3 regions of the Rhizobium sp. HT1-10 genome follow, and region 2 is predicted to be linked to each of the others. Evidence: predicted binding sites of a transcription regulator. Region 2 holds the regulator's gene; each other region holds the start of a gene.

The links. Region 2 encodes LexA, which represses DNA repair genes until DNA is damaged. Its sites were predicted from a motif close to TGTTCNNNNTGTGTTCNG; they were not measured.
Region 1: the regulator LexA is predicted to act here: its motif matches at 1,498-1,515, upstream of VH564_RS06170 (helicase-related protein).
Region 3: the regulator LexA is predicted to act here: its motif matches at 2,178-2,195, upstream of ruvC (crossover junction endodeoxyribonuclease RuvC).

What each region holds. Positions count from the first base shown of each region.
Region 1 is NZ_JBCEBQ010000002.1:229,897-234,059, reverse strand. Features, by position in the region: gene phbB (acetoacetyl-CoA reductase) at 1-359, shown strand, start outside; gene VH564_RS06185 (hypothetical protein) at 458-601, opposite strand; gene VH564_RS06180 (YMGG-like glycine zipper-containing protein) at 794-1,045, opposite strand; gene VH564_RS06175 (DUF3309 family protein) at 1,095-1,250, opposite strand; gene VH564_RS06170 (helicase-related protein) at 1,695-4,163, shown strand, end outside.
Region 2 is NZ_JBCEBQ010000008.1:164,744-168,906, forward strand. Features, by position in the region: gene kdsA (3-deoxy-8-phosphooctulonate synthase) at 1-489, opposite strand, end outside; gene VH564_RS19515 (VOC family protein) at 486-1,370, opposite strand; gene lexA (transcriptional repressor LexA) at 1,534-2,250, shown strand; gene VH564_RS19525 (ComEC/Rec2 family competence protein) at 2,231-4,163, opposite strand, start outside.
Region 3 is NZ_JBCEBQ010000006.1:180,036-184,198, reverse strand. Features, by position in the region: gene ruvB (Holliday junction branch migration DNA helicase RuvB) at 1-206, opposite strand, end outside; gene VH564_RS16795 (PIN domain-containing protein) at 203-607, opposite strand; gene VH564_RS16790 (AbrB/MazE/SpoVT family DNA-binding domain-containing protein) at 604-891, opposite strand; gene ruvA (Holliday junction branch migration protein RuvA) at 965-1,579, opposite strand; gene ruvC (crossover junction endodeoxyribonuclease RuvC) at 1,619-2,134, opposite strand; gene VH564_RS16775 (methyl-accepting chemotaxis protein) at 2,370-4,163, shown strand, end outside.

The DNA.
Region 1 (4,163 bases), on a different contig from region 2:
CGCGTAATTTCGGCCGTGTCGTCAATATTTCATCGATCAACGGGCAGACGGGCCAGATGGGCCAGGCCAATTATTCCGCTGCCAAGGCGGGCGACATCGGTTTTACCAAGGCGCTTGCCCAGGAGGGCGCCTCGAAAAACATCACCGTCAATGCGATCTGCCCCGGCTATACCGCGACGGACATGATGCTGACGGTGCCTGAAAAGGTCATGACAGAGAAGATACTGCCGCAGATCCCGGTCGGCAGGCTGGGAGACCCGGAAGAGATCGCGCGCTGCGTCGTCTTTCTCGTTGCCGACGACGCCGGTTTCATCACGGGATCTACGATATCCGCCAATGGCGGTCAGTATTTCGCCTAGGAGATTTCACCGAGTAGGCTGGGATTTACGTCCGAGCACATCGAGGTCAGGAGCCTGAGCGTTTCCGTTTTCCTAGAAACGCTCTCCCTGCAAACGGCTCAGCGGCGGCCGTTTCTCGAGCGAACCGGCACGAGCACGCGACTGCGCTCCTTGCGCTGGTTGGACAATACGGCGGCGGTAGTGACGGCGGCGGCGACTGCGATCGAGGCAATCGCTGCTATTTCTGTGACCAACTCAACCATGAAGCAGCCACTCCTTTCAGCGAGTATCCCATCAGGGAACGGGCAGTATTGCTCGTGTTCCAGGTATATCGGTACAGCGGATGGGAAATGAAAGGGGCTACCGTTCACTTCGTCGTCAACGGCGTGCCGCCCTCCGAAAGCGCCCATGAAAAAGGGCGCCGCAGCGCCCAATTCCAATGCTTGTGCCGAAGCTTAGCGGCAACGTGCTTCGTAACGCTGGCCATAACGGTCGCGATAGACGCAGTAGCCGCGGCGTTCCGAGTGGCCGATCAGGTTGCCGACGAGGCCGCCTGCGACTGCGCCGACTGCTGCGCCTCCCCAGCTATTGGTGACAGCACCGCCGATAACCGCGCCGGTGCCGGCACCAATGGCCGTGCCGCGCTCTTCAGGCGTGCACGATGCGAGCGTGCCGATAAGTGCGACTGCGATAATGATTTTTTTCATGTCTTGCTCCCTAGTTAATGGACCGGAACGGTCTAACACATATTACGAACTAAATCCGTCCCATCAGGACAAGAACGAGAATAATGACCACGACGAGACCAAGGCCACCGGAAGGACCGTAGCCCCAACCGCTGCTATAGCCCCAGTTCGGCAGAGCACCAATCAATAGAAGAACCAGTACAACGAGTAAGATTGTGCCTAGCATGGTCTGTTCCCTTCACTCCAGTCGATTTCACTGACCCTAGCAACGCGACTCACGGAAACTTGTTCCGCTTGTCTCTTCAAATATTTGCTTTGACGACCATCAAGGCGCCTGCGCCAACGTAAGCCCGTCAGGCGCAAGAAAAGAGATGGGGCAGGGTGCCGAGGCGACCCTCTCGGGGCGCGCATCAGCCACCATGCAGCCTGGAACGAAGGGTGAATCCACAGGAGTCACTGATTCGTCGCCGCTTTGTTCCTTGGCTGTTCCTGTGCATTCATAGGCTCGGCGATGCGGCTGCGCAGCCCTCCAATACTGGCGGTGGTTGCGGGATCGAGATTGTTTTTGCTCACGGGCCTTGCGTTTGCCACGTATGCTCGTCATCTGTGTGGAGCTTCATCGAAGCGTTCCTGAACCTGAAGGCTGCTGCGCCTCATCTTGCATGGACATATGACCCTGACTTCGCAGCCCATGATTTTGAGCGGTCGCGGTGTAACCGCGGTGCTCGGACCGACCAATACCGGCAAGACCCATTACGCCATCGAGCGCATGGTCGCGCACGGCAATGGCATGATCGGCCTGCCTTTGCGGCTGCTGGCGCGCGAAGTCTATACCCGTCTCGTTGAAAAGGTGGGCATCAAGAATGTTGCCCTGTTCACCGGCGAAGAAAAGATCGCGCCTCCGAACGCCTGCTATTCGGTCTGTACCGTCGAGGCCATGCCGCGCGAAACGCGCGCCTCCTTCGTCGCCATCGATGAAGTTCAGCTGGCAGGCGATCTCGAGCGCGGCCATATTTTTACGGATCGTATCCTGCATCTGCGCGGCCGCGACGAGACCCTGCTGCTGGGTGCCGGTACCATGCGGCCGATCCTCGAACACCTGCTGCCGGGCATCACCGTCGTCGAGCGGCCACGGCTTTCTCATCTTGCCTATGCCGGCCAGAAGAAAATCACCCGCCTGCCGCAGCGCAGCGCCATCGTCGCCTTTTCGGCTGACGAGGTCTATGCGATCGCCGAGCTGATCCGCCGCCAGCGCGGCGGCGCCGCCGTGGTGCTGGGCGCCCTCAGCCCACGCACGCGCAACGCGCAGGTCGAGCTCTACCAGAACGGTGATGTCGAATATCTGGTCGCCACCGATGCGATCGGCATGGGCCTCAATCTCGACGTCGATCACGTCGCCTTTGCCCAGGACCGGAAATTCGACGGCTACCAGTTCCGCCATCTCAATCCCGGCGAACTCGGCCAGATCGCCGGCCGCGCCGGCCGTCATCTGCGCGATGGCACCTTCGGGGTGACCGGCCAGGTCGATCCCTTCGATTCCGATCTGGTGCGCCGCATCGAGAGCCACCAGTTCGACAATGTCAAAGTGCTGCAGTGGCGCACCAAGGATCTCGATTTTTCTTCGGTTGCGGAGTTGAAGCTCAGCCTCGATGCGGCGCCGCGCGTCCATGGCCTGACACGCTCGCTGCCCTCCGTCGACCAGCAGGCATTGGAGCAACTGACCGGCTATCCGGAAGTTGCCCGTCTCGCCGTCGGAAGGGCGCGTGTAGAAAAATTATGGGAAGCCTGTGCATTGCCGGATTATCGGCGTATCACACCTGCCCAACACGCCGATCTGATTTCGGCCCTGTTTTCCGATCTCGTGCAGCATGGCACGGTGAACGAGGATTTCATGGCCGAGCAGGTCAGGCGCGCTGACCGTACCGATGGCGAGATCGACACGCTTTCGGCGCGAATCGCGCAGATAAGAACTTGGACCTATGTTTCGAATCGGCCCGGTTGGCTTGCCGATCCGACACACTGGCAAGAAAAGACGCGGGAAATCGAAGATCGATTGTCCGACGCGTTACATCAAAGGTTGACGAACCGCTTTGTTGATCGCAGGACATCTGTGCTCATGAAGCGCCTGAGAGAGAATGCGATGCTGGAAGCTGAAATCAGTGTAAATGGAGATGTCTTCGTCGAAGGGCATCATGTTGGGCAGTTGACCGGTTTCCGGTTCTCTCCCATTGGCGGCACCGACGGTCCGGACGCCAAGGCCGTGCAGAACGCGTCGCTCAAAGCGCTTGGTCTGGAATTCGAGGCGCGCGCGGCCCGCATGCATGCGGCCGGCAATGGCGACCTGGCGATCAGTGCCGATGGCACGGTGCGCTGGCTCGGCGATCCCGTCGCCCGACTGACCGGTAGCGATCATATCATGCGCCCGCGCGTCATCCTGCTCGCCGACGAGCAGCTGACCGGCCACGCCCGTGACCATGTCGCAGCCCGCATCGAGCGCTTCGTCAATCATCACATCTCGACCGTGCTGAAGCCGCTTGACGATCTCTCGCGCGCCGAGGACCTGCATGGCCTTGCCAAGGGTCTGGCGTTCCAGATCGTCGAGAATCTCGGCGTGCTGTTCCGCCGCGACGTGACGGAAGAAGTGAAGTCGCTTGATCAGGACGCGCGCGCCTCGATGCGCCGCTACGGCATCCGCTTCGGCGCCTACCACATCTTCGTTCCGGCCCTGCTGAAGCCGGCTCCGGCCGAACTCATCACCCTGCTCTGGGCGCTGAAGAATGACGGCATCGACAAGCCTGGCTACGGTGACCTTATTCCGGTGCTGGCCGCCGGCCGCACCTCCGTGGTGACGGATTCGACCTATGAGCGTACCTTCTACAAGCTCGCCGGCTTCCGTTTCCTCGGCAAGCGCGCCGTGCGTATCGACATCCTCGAACGTCTCGCCGACCTGATCCGGCCGCTGCTGCAGTGGAAGCCGGGCCAGCCGTCGCGCCCCGATGGTGCCTATGACGGCCGTCGCTTCACGACGACGACGGCAATGCTGTCGATCCTCGGCGCAACGCTCGACGACATGGAAGAGATCCTGAAGGGTCTCGGCTATCGCGCCGATGCGGTGCCGGCGGAAGAAGCTGCAGGCCAT
Region 2 (4,163 bases):
GTTGAGCTTGGCGAGCACGTTCTTCATGTCCCAGGGCGCAAGGAACTGGCCCTTCTTGACATTGATGATCCTGCCGGTCTTGGCGGCGGCAACAAGAAGATCGGTCTGGCGCGACAGGAAGGCCGGGATCTGCAGGACATCCACGGTCTTGGCAACGATGGCGCACTGCTCTTCCGTATGGATGTCGGTGAGAACAGGAAAGCCATATTCTTTCTTCAGGTCGGCGAAGATCTCGAGCGCCGCCTCCAGTCCCAGGCCGCGCTGGGCGGAGAGCGACGTACGGTTGGCCTTGTCGAAGGACGACTTGTAGACGAGACCGATGCCGAGCGAAGCACACAGCTCCTTGAGCTTACCGGCCATCGTGAAGGCATGGTCGCGGCTCTCCATCTGGCAGGGACCGGCGATCAGCGACAGGCGCTTGCTGTTGGAAAAGACGACCTTGCCGGGACCTTCGCCGGCGACCACGTCTGAATTTGTCGGATGGCTCATGCTGTCTCCTCGAAGGCGAACAATGCCCCCTGCCCGGGAGCCGACTTCACCAAGATAGTGTTGCTCTTGCGCGTGTAGGTCACGCCGTTAGCAGCCAAATGCGCCTCTGTCACGGAAAGATCAAGCACCGCAAAGACGATCGCTCGTCCGAAAAGGCCCGCGTCGGCGCCTCCCGTACCCGTCTCGTAAAAGGCCTGCATACCCTCCTCGTTCAAGATGTCGATCCGCCCGTTCGCCGCCTCGACAGTGGTGCCGAAGGAATGCGGAGGCAATGCGGCGCCCCGCGCCACTTCGCTGACAAAGTCCGAAAATGCCGACGGATCGCGCGCCGACAGCACCACGCGAGAGATGCCGACGACCCCGTTGGCATGCTGCTCCAGGACCGCGCGGTCAGACGGCAAGGGATTGATGCGCTGACAGGTAAAGGCGAAGAAGTCGGGCGCGCGCAGATCGGCGGCGAAGGCAAGACGAAAGCCGGCCACCGATTCGCTCCCATCGGGCATCCGCATCGGCCGGCTGAATTCCAGCATCTGGCCGGCCGACAGCGCCATTGCCCGAAAGCGGTTGTCGTCGGCCTCTGCATCCTCGGTCCCGAATACCATCGCCGAGAAGCCGTCATCTCCAACCCGGAAGCGGAAAGCCTGGTCCCGGGCCGTGAACACATTGCCATCAACGGCCGTATCTTCGCATTCCGAGAGACTGGCGACCGCAAGCGGCTCGAGATAGGTCTTGTCGGCAAAGAAAACGCAGGCATTTTCGGTGCCGAAGGGGTGACGGGCCTCTGCGGCGACCGTGAACCCCAGCTTTCCGAGACGCTCCCGCACCGATGCGAGGTCGCAGGTCGGTAGCACCAGATGATCGATCGGATAGGCAGCTGTCATAGGCATGTCCCCCTGGCGGCAAGACTTCGCAGCCGACTGCCCGATGATCGGGCAAAATGATGCGATTTCCAACCTCTTCACCGAAATTTAGTCCCTTGCGGAACACATATGGAACATATAGTGTCTGTTCTGGCTTTGTTTCGCACTTGGAGCTCGAAAATCAATGTTGACGCGCAAGCAACAGGAACTGCTTCTCTTCATTCATGAACGAATGAAGGAATCCGGTGTCCCTCCCTCCTTCGACGAGATGAAGGATGCGCTCGACCTCGCCTCCAAGTCCGGCATCCACCGACTGATCACGGCACTGGAAGAGCGCGGCTTCATACGCCGCCTGCCGAACAGGGCAAGGGCGATCGAGGTCATCAAACTACCCGATGCCTACAATGCCAGCCTGCAGCCGCGACGCGGCTTCTCGCCGAGCGTCATCGAGGGCAGCCTTGGCAAGACACAGCCTGCATCGACGCCGCCAAAGCCGGTGGCCGAGGATCGCAGCGGATCGGTATCGCTGCCGGTGATGGGGCGGATCGCGGCCGGTGTGCCGATTGCCGCCATCCAGAACAACACCCATGACATCATGGTGCCGTCTGACATGGTCGGCGCCGGTGAGCACTATGCGCTCGAAGTGCGCGGCGATTCGATGATCGAAGCCGGCATCTTCGATGGCGATACGGTCATCATCCGCAATGCCAGCACCGCAAGCCCAGGCGACATCATCGTTGCCCTGGTCGACGACGAGGAAGCGACGCTGAAGCGGTTTCGCCGCAAGGGCGCATCGATTGCGCTCGAGGCGGCCAATCCGGCCTATGAGACGCGCATCTTCGGACCTGACCGGGTCAAGATCCAGGGCCGGCTGGTGGGGCTTATTCGCCGCTATCACTGACCGGTGACGTTGCCGAAGCATCCGAGTAGGACGCCTTGCGCCAGTCATAGGCGCGATGGCGCTCCCATGGACGGTTTAAGCTGGTGAATGCAGGCAGGACGCGTGGCCTGTCGGGCGCAAGGTCGATTTCGACCGATCCCGATTTGCGCAGGGACGCGCCGGTATAGAGCGTCCCGCCGGAGCGGCAGCTTTGGGTCCGCAGTTTTATGGGGGTGACGACGATATCGGCGGTATCGCAGGCCGGCCCGAGATAGGCGGCATCGGAAATTGTCGAGACGATCTGCCCGTTGGCGAGCATGGCGACACACCAATCCCTTGCGTGACAGGCAAAGCCGCCGTCCGCCACACTCTCCAGTGCGGTTTCCATGGCCGTCCGCAGGATCTTTTGCTGTTGGCCGTCGAGGCGTGTCCGCGGGCTTCCGCGCGGCGCACGGGCGGGGGTCGATTGATCCGGCGCCAGCATCTTCGGCGGTGTTTCTCCTGAGATCGGCAGCGCCTTCAGCCATTGCTGGTAGATGAAGTCAGGCGGACGCTCGCGGTTCGGCTCCAAACGCCCGTCCTGCAGCAATGCAACCAGTTCGCCATCTTCCGAAATCAAGAGTTCGGACATTGGCTTCGGCGGCATGACAGCTGCAGCAAGGACCGAGGCTGCTATCAACACCGCTCCGGCGTGGCGCAGCGCGGTGCGCAGCAGGGTCATCAGCAGGAAGCCGACAATGATGGTCGGAAACAGCCAGAACGGCAGTCGCGCAAATGGCACATTTCCGCCCCAGCTGGCGACGGTACGGGCGATGTCCATGACGAGATCAAGTCCCCATCCGGTGACAACCCAGAAGATTCCATCGAAGCCGAAGGGCATCAGTAGCATCGCGATCATGCCGACGGGCATGACGAGGAACGAGACAATCGGCATGGCCGCAAGATTGGCGACCAAGCCATAGGTCGCCAAGCGATGAAAATGTTCGATCGAGAAGATGGCGGTCGAAGCACCGCCGATGAAGGACGTCGTGGCGATGCCGGCAAAGAAGCGGCCGATGAAGCGCACCGGCATGGGCGGCCGGAACGCGGCGAAGCGGCGCTCGCGGGCCGGCCGCCGCTTCCAGAGTGAATAGCCGGAGACAAGCGCAATCGTGGCCGCATAGGACATCTGAAAGCTCGGGCCGAGGATCTGGGAGGGCGAGAGAATGAGGATGGCGATCGCCGATAGCGCGACGTTGCGCAGGCTAAAGGACGGCCGGTCGAACAGCACAGCGACCAGCATGATCGCCATCATGATGAAGGCGCGCTCGGCCGAGACGCCGAAACCCGAAATGAAGTAGTAGGCGGTCACCGTTGCCAGTGCGCCGATGGCGGCGATCTTCTTGGTCGGCCAGGCCTGCGCCAGGCGGGGGAAGAGGCTCAGCCCATGCCGCAGCCCGACATAGAAGATACCGGCTGACAGCGCCATGTTCAGCCCCGAAATGGCGATGATGTGGGCGAGGCCCGAGACCCGCAGCGCCTCCGTCGTCTCCGGCGAAATGGCGCGACGCTGATCGTTGACCAGCGATGCTGCAAAGGCGCCGGTATCGCCTGGCAGCAGCATGCGGATGCGATCGCCGATGCGCCCCCTGAGAGCGGTCAGCCAACGGTCGGCGCGGTCGAGCACAGACCGCTCGCTGCTATCTTCTTCCGCCGACATCAGGCGCTGCGGCTGACCATAGAAAAATCCGTTGGCGCCTGTGCCGTCGAAATAGGCAGTGAAGGCGAAATCATGGAGGCTTGGCAATGCCGGGCCGGCCGGCGGACTGAGCCGCGCCCTGCCCTCGATGATGTCCCCGAGGTCGAATGGCACATCCTGGCCGCGCACCAGGACGGATATCTGATCGGGCGGCCGGCCCACGATCGGCCCCTCCGTCGCCAGCAAATCGAGCGTG
Region 3 (4,163 bases), on a different contig from region 2:
AGCGTCGTCTTGCCGAGGCCCGGCGGACCGACGAACAGAACGTGATCGAGTGCCTCGCCCCGGTTCTTGGCCGCCTCGATGAACACCTTGAGATTGGCGCGGGCATCCGCCTGGCCGGTGAATTCGTCGAGCGACTGCGGCCGCAGCGTCGTATCCAGGTCTTCGCCACGCTTCTCCGGCGTGATCAGGCGGGCGGGGTCGGTCATGCGAGCAGTTCCATTCCTGGGGCGCGGGATGCGGCCTTCCTGTCGAACGTCTTGGTCGACCGGCAACCGGCCTCCTCCGAGCGAAACGTGATCAGCGCATCTGCGAAATCGATGTTCTCAGCAGAGACGACGCGCAAGGCCCTGATGATCAGATGGTGCGATTCGAACTCCAGGCCACGCACTTGCAGCAGCTTATCGACGGTCCGGACAACATCCTGACGGGAAAATCCCAGTCCGGAACGCAGCGCCCAATCGAGTTCGACAACCGTCAATAAAGAGACAAAGCCCGTGTAGTCCCTGCCCAGCCCCTCGGCAAATTCAAGCGCCAAACGGCGCTGGTGTGGATCGTCATTCGTCAGAAGGCGGATGACGACGTTGGTATCCAGACCGAACACTGTCATGCCGCGACATCCGAGCTTTCGTCATCGCTTGTCTCGAAGACGCTGGCACCGGCAGCGGCGACTGCGGCAGCATCGATATCGGCAATCGCCGAGGGTCCTTTCGGCGGGTCGCCGAGATAGCCGGCGAGGTCCTTGAGGTCGATCGTCTTCGCAGTCATAATCACCTGACCATCGATCACGCTGTAAACCAGCTGGTCACCAGGTCGCAAATTGAGTGCCTCACGCATTCCCTTCGGGATGGTCACCTGCCCCTTGCCAGACAGCCTTGCTTCCCAGATGGTCATCGGAAATCTCTCGCCTCTCCAGAGATGAGGAAAATAGCATGGGGTTCCGACGAAATCAAAAATGTCGGAATCCTCACTTCGACAGTTCCCGCAACCCCAACCGGATCAGCTTGGCACTGTCTGCCCCCTCCCCAGCCGTCTTCATCGCAGCGGCAACGGCATTGGCGGCCTGGTCGCGGGAATAGCCGAGATTGGTGAGCGCCGACACCGCATCCGAGACCGGTGCCGCGGCGACGCCCTCGCCGATCTCCTGCTTGAACCCGATATTCAGAGCCTCGCCGGCGAAGGACGGGGCTTTGTTCTTCAACTCCAACACCATCCGCATCGCCACTTTCGGGCCGACGCCCGGTGCCCGCGAAATGACCGTCTTGTCCTGCAGCGCGATGGCATTGGCAAGTTCCGCAGTGCTCAGCGTCGAAAGCACGGCCAGTGCGACCTTGGCACCCACGCCCTGGACGCTCTGCAGCAGGATGAACCACTCCCGCTCCATGACGGTAAGGAAGCCGAACAGCTTGAGCTGGTCCTCGCGCACATAGGTCTCGATGAACAGCACGCAGGCTTCGCCCACACCGCCGAGCTTGGCGAGCGTGCGGCTCGAACAGTAGGCGACGTAACAGACGCCATGAACATCGACCAGCGCATAGTCTTCGCCGATTTCCTCGATAGTGCCTTTGAGTTTGCCGATCATCGAATATCCGTAGGGTTGATCTCAGTCAGATGGCAGATGTCAGCCGGCGGCGAGCAGTGCCTGGCGCATACGGTTGCCGCCCCGATTATGGGCGTGGCAGATGGCAATCGCCAGCGCGTCGGCGGCGTCGTTGCCCTTGAACTCTGCCTTCGGCATCAGGATCTTCAGCATCATGTGGATTTGCTGCTTCTCACCGTGGCCGACGCCGATGACGGCCTTCTTGACCGCATTCGGCGCGTATTCGGCGACGGGAAGTCCGGCGCGAGCCGGCACCAGCATGGCGATGCCGCGCGCCTGGCCGAGCTTCAACGTCGCAACGGCATCCTTGTTGACGAATGTCTGCTCGACCGCTGCTTCATGCGGCTGATGGCCGTGGACCACATCCGACAGGCCGTCGTGCAGCTGGCACAGCCGAGAGGCCAGATCCATGTCACCATCGGACAGCACCGTGCCCGAGGCAACGAATCGAAGTGAGTTGCCAAGCACGTCGATGATGCCCCAGCCCATGCGGCGCAGGCCAGGGTCGATGCCGATGATACGAATCGTGTTCTGCATGGTGTCCAACCTAACGTTCATCGTGGCTCTGTGCCAGAAAAATGTGAACAAAGCAAAAACATCGTTGCAATCCTCGCGGGTCTTTACGGGCAGTTAAGCCATTTAGAGGAATCGTCGACAGAATAGCCGAAGCGACTGGTCCGCCCCCGGCAGAACGACATGTGCTTACTCTTCGACCCGTTTTTTCTCCGCATCGTTTCAACCTCAGGTGAAGCGAGAGTTCAGAGGTTCTGTCATGACTCGGTTCAAATCGTTGTCCTTCAAGGTGATCGCCACGTTCCTGCTGCTGACCCTTGCGTCCGTCGCGGTGCTGGACGGGCTCGCCTATATGGCCAGCAACCGCATGTCGGAGGAACAGGCTCTTCAGGCGAAGAAAAGCGTGCTGGTGTTCCGCGGCGACATGCTGAAGGACCAGTTGCAGCAGATCGGCACACAGGCCGATTCCATCGCCCGGATCGAGGCGATCCAGATGTCCATTACCAGCCTGCGCAGTGGCTGGAAGACGATCGAAAAGACATCGGGCGATGCCCGCGCCGAGCTGCAGAAAGCATTCGTCACGCAAAACCCTAATCCCGCCGATCAGAGGGAGAAGCTGCTGAAGCCGACGGGACCAAGCGGCTTCTACTATTCCAGCCATGAAACGGCGCAGACGGAAATCAGCCGCGATCTCCAGGGCTCGCCCTTCAGCGACCTGTTGATCGCCGACATGGATGGTGCCGTCATCTACTCCTACAAGAAGGGACCTGCCTTCGCCGAGAACTTGAAGTCTCCAGCCTGGAGCGCCTCGAGCCTGGGGCAGGTCTATGCCAAGGCCGTCGACAATGCGGCAAAAGCAACAAACGACGTGGCGCCGTCGGCTTTCTCCGGCCTCAACGTCGATCCGGCCACCAAAGAAGGCGCCACTTATTTCGCCGTCCCCTTCATCAAGCTCGGCGTACCGAAGGGCATCATCATATTTCAGGTGCGCGACGACATGCTTGCCGCCGTCCTGTCGAAGGGCAACCCGCAGGGAAGTTCGGCGCGGTCCGTGGTCGTCTCTGAAGATGGGTCTGTCCTCGGCGTCGACGAAGCCGGCCATCTCGTGACGATCGATGGCGCCGCCTATGGCTTTGCCGCAGCGGCGCTCACCCAGAATGATATCAGCGTTGCCGATCTGCAGCGCCCCGACGGCGCCGCGCGCGCCTATGCGCGGCCGATCGTCTTTGGCGACAAGCATTTTCTCGTCGTCGAAAGCGTGCTGAAAAGCGAGTTGAACGCCGGGTCTGTCAGCATTGCCATTCTGCTGACGCTCATCGGGCTCGGCGTCCTGGTGCTGGTGGCGCTGGCGACGGGGCTTGTGATGAAGCTGCTGTTTTCGCCGCTTGCCCGCCTGGCGGCCGTCACCCGCGATGTCGCCGACGGCAAGCTCGACAGCGAAATCAGCAGCCAGACCCGCAGCGACGAGATCGGCATCATGGCCAAGGCGCTGGCGCGTTTCCGCCAGTCCTTGCTCGACCAGCGGCTACTCGAGGCAGCCAGCGCCGAGGCGCAGAAAAGCGCCGAAGCCGACCGCCGTGCGCGACTTGCCGAGCGCGATGCTGAAGCTCGCACGCTGCAGGAGGTCGTCGATAGCCTCGACGAAGGCCTTCGTCACCTCGCTACCGGCGATCTGGCCTACCGGATCGACACAGCCTTCCCCGCCGACCTCGAGGGGTTGCGGATCAATTTCAACAGGGCCTTGGCCACACTCAGCGAAACCATGAGCGCAATCGGCGGCAACTCGATGGCTGTCCATTCGGGTTCGGCGGAAATGCGCACGGGTGCAACCGAGCTGGCCGGACGCACCGAACGCCAGGCCGCTTCGATCACCGAGACTGCCAGCGCCATTTCGGCCATGATGGACGCGGTGCGCGCCCAGATCTCGCGCGCCGAGCAGGCCGAGCGTATCGCCAGCAATGCCCAGACGGAAACCCAGGGTTCCGGCCGCATCATGCGCGAGACGATCGCCGCGATGGAAGCCATCCAGGGCTCGTCGCGTCACATCAACCAG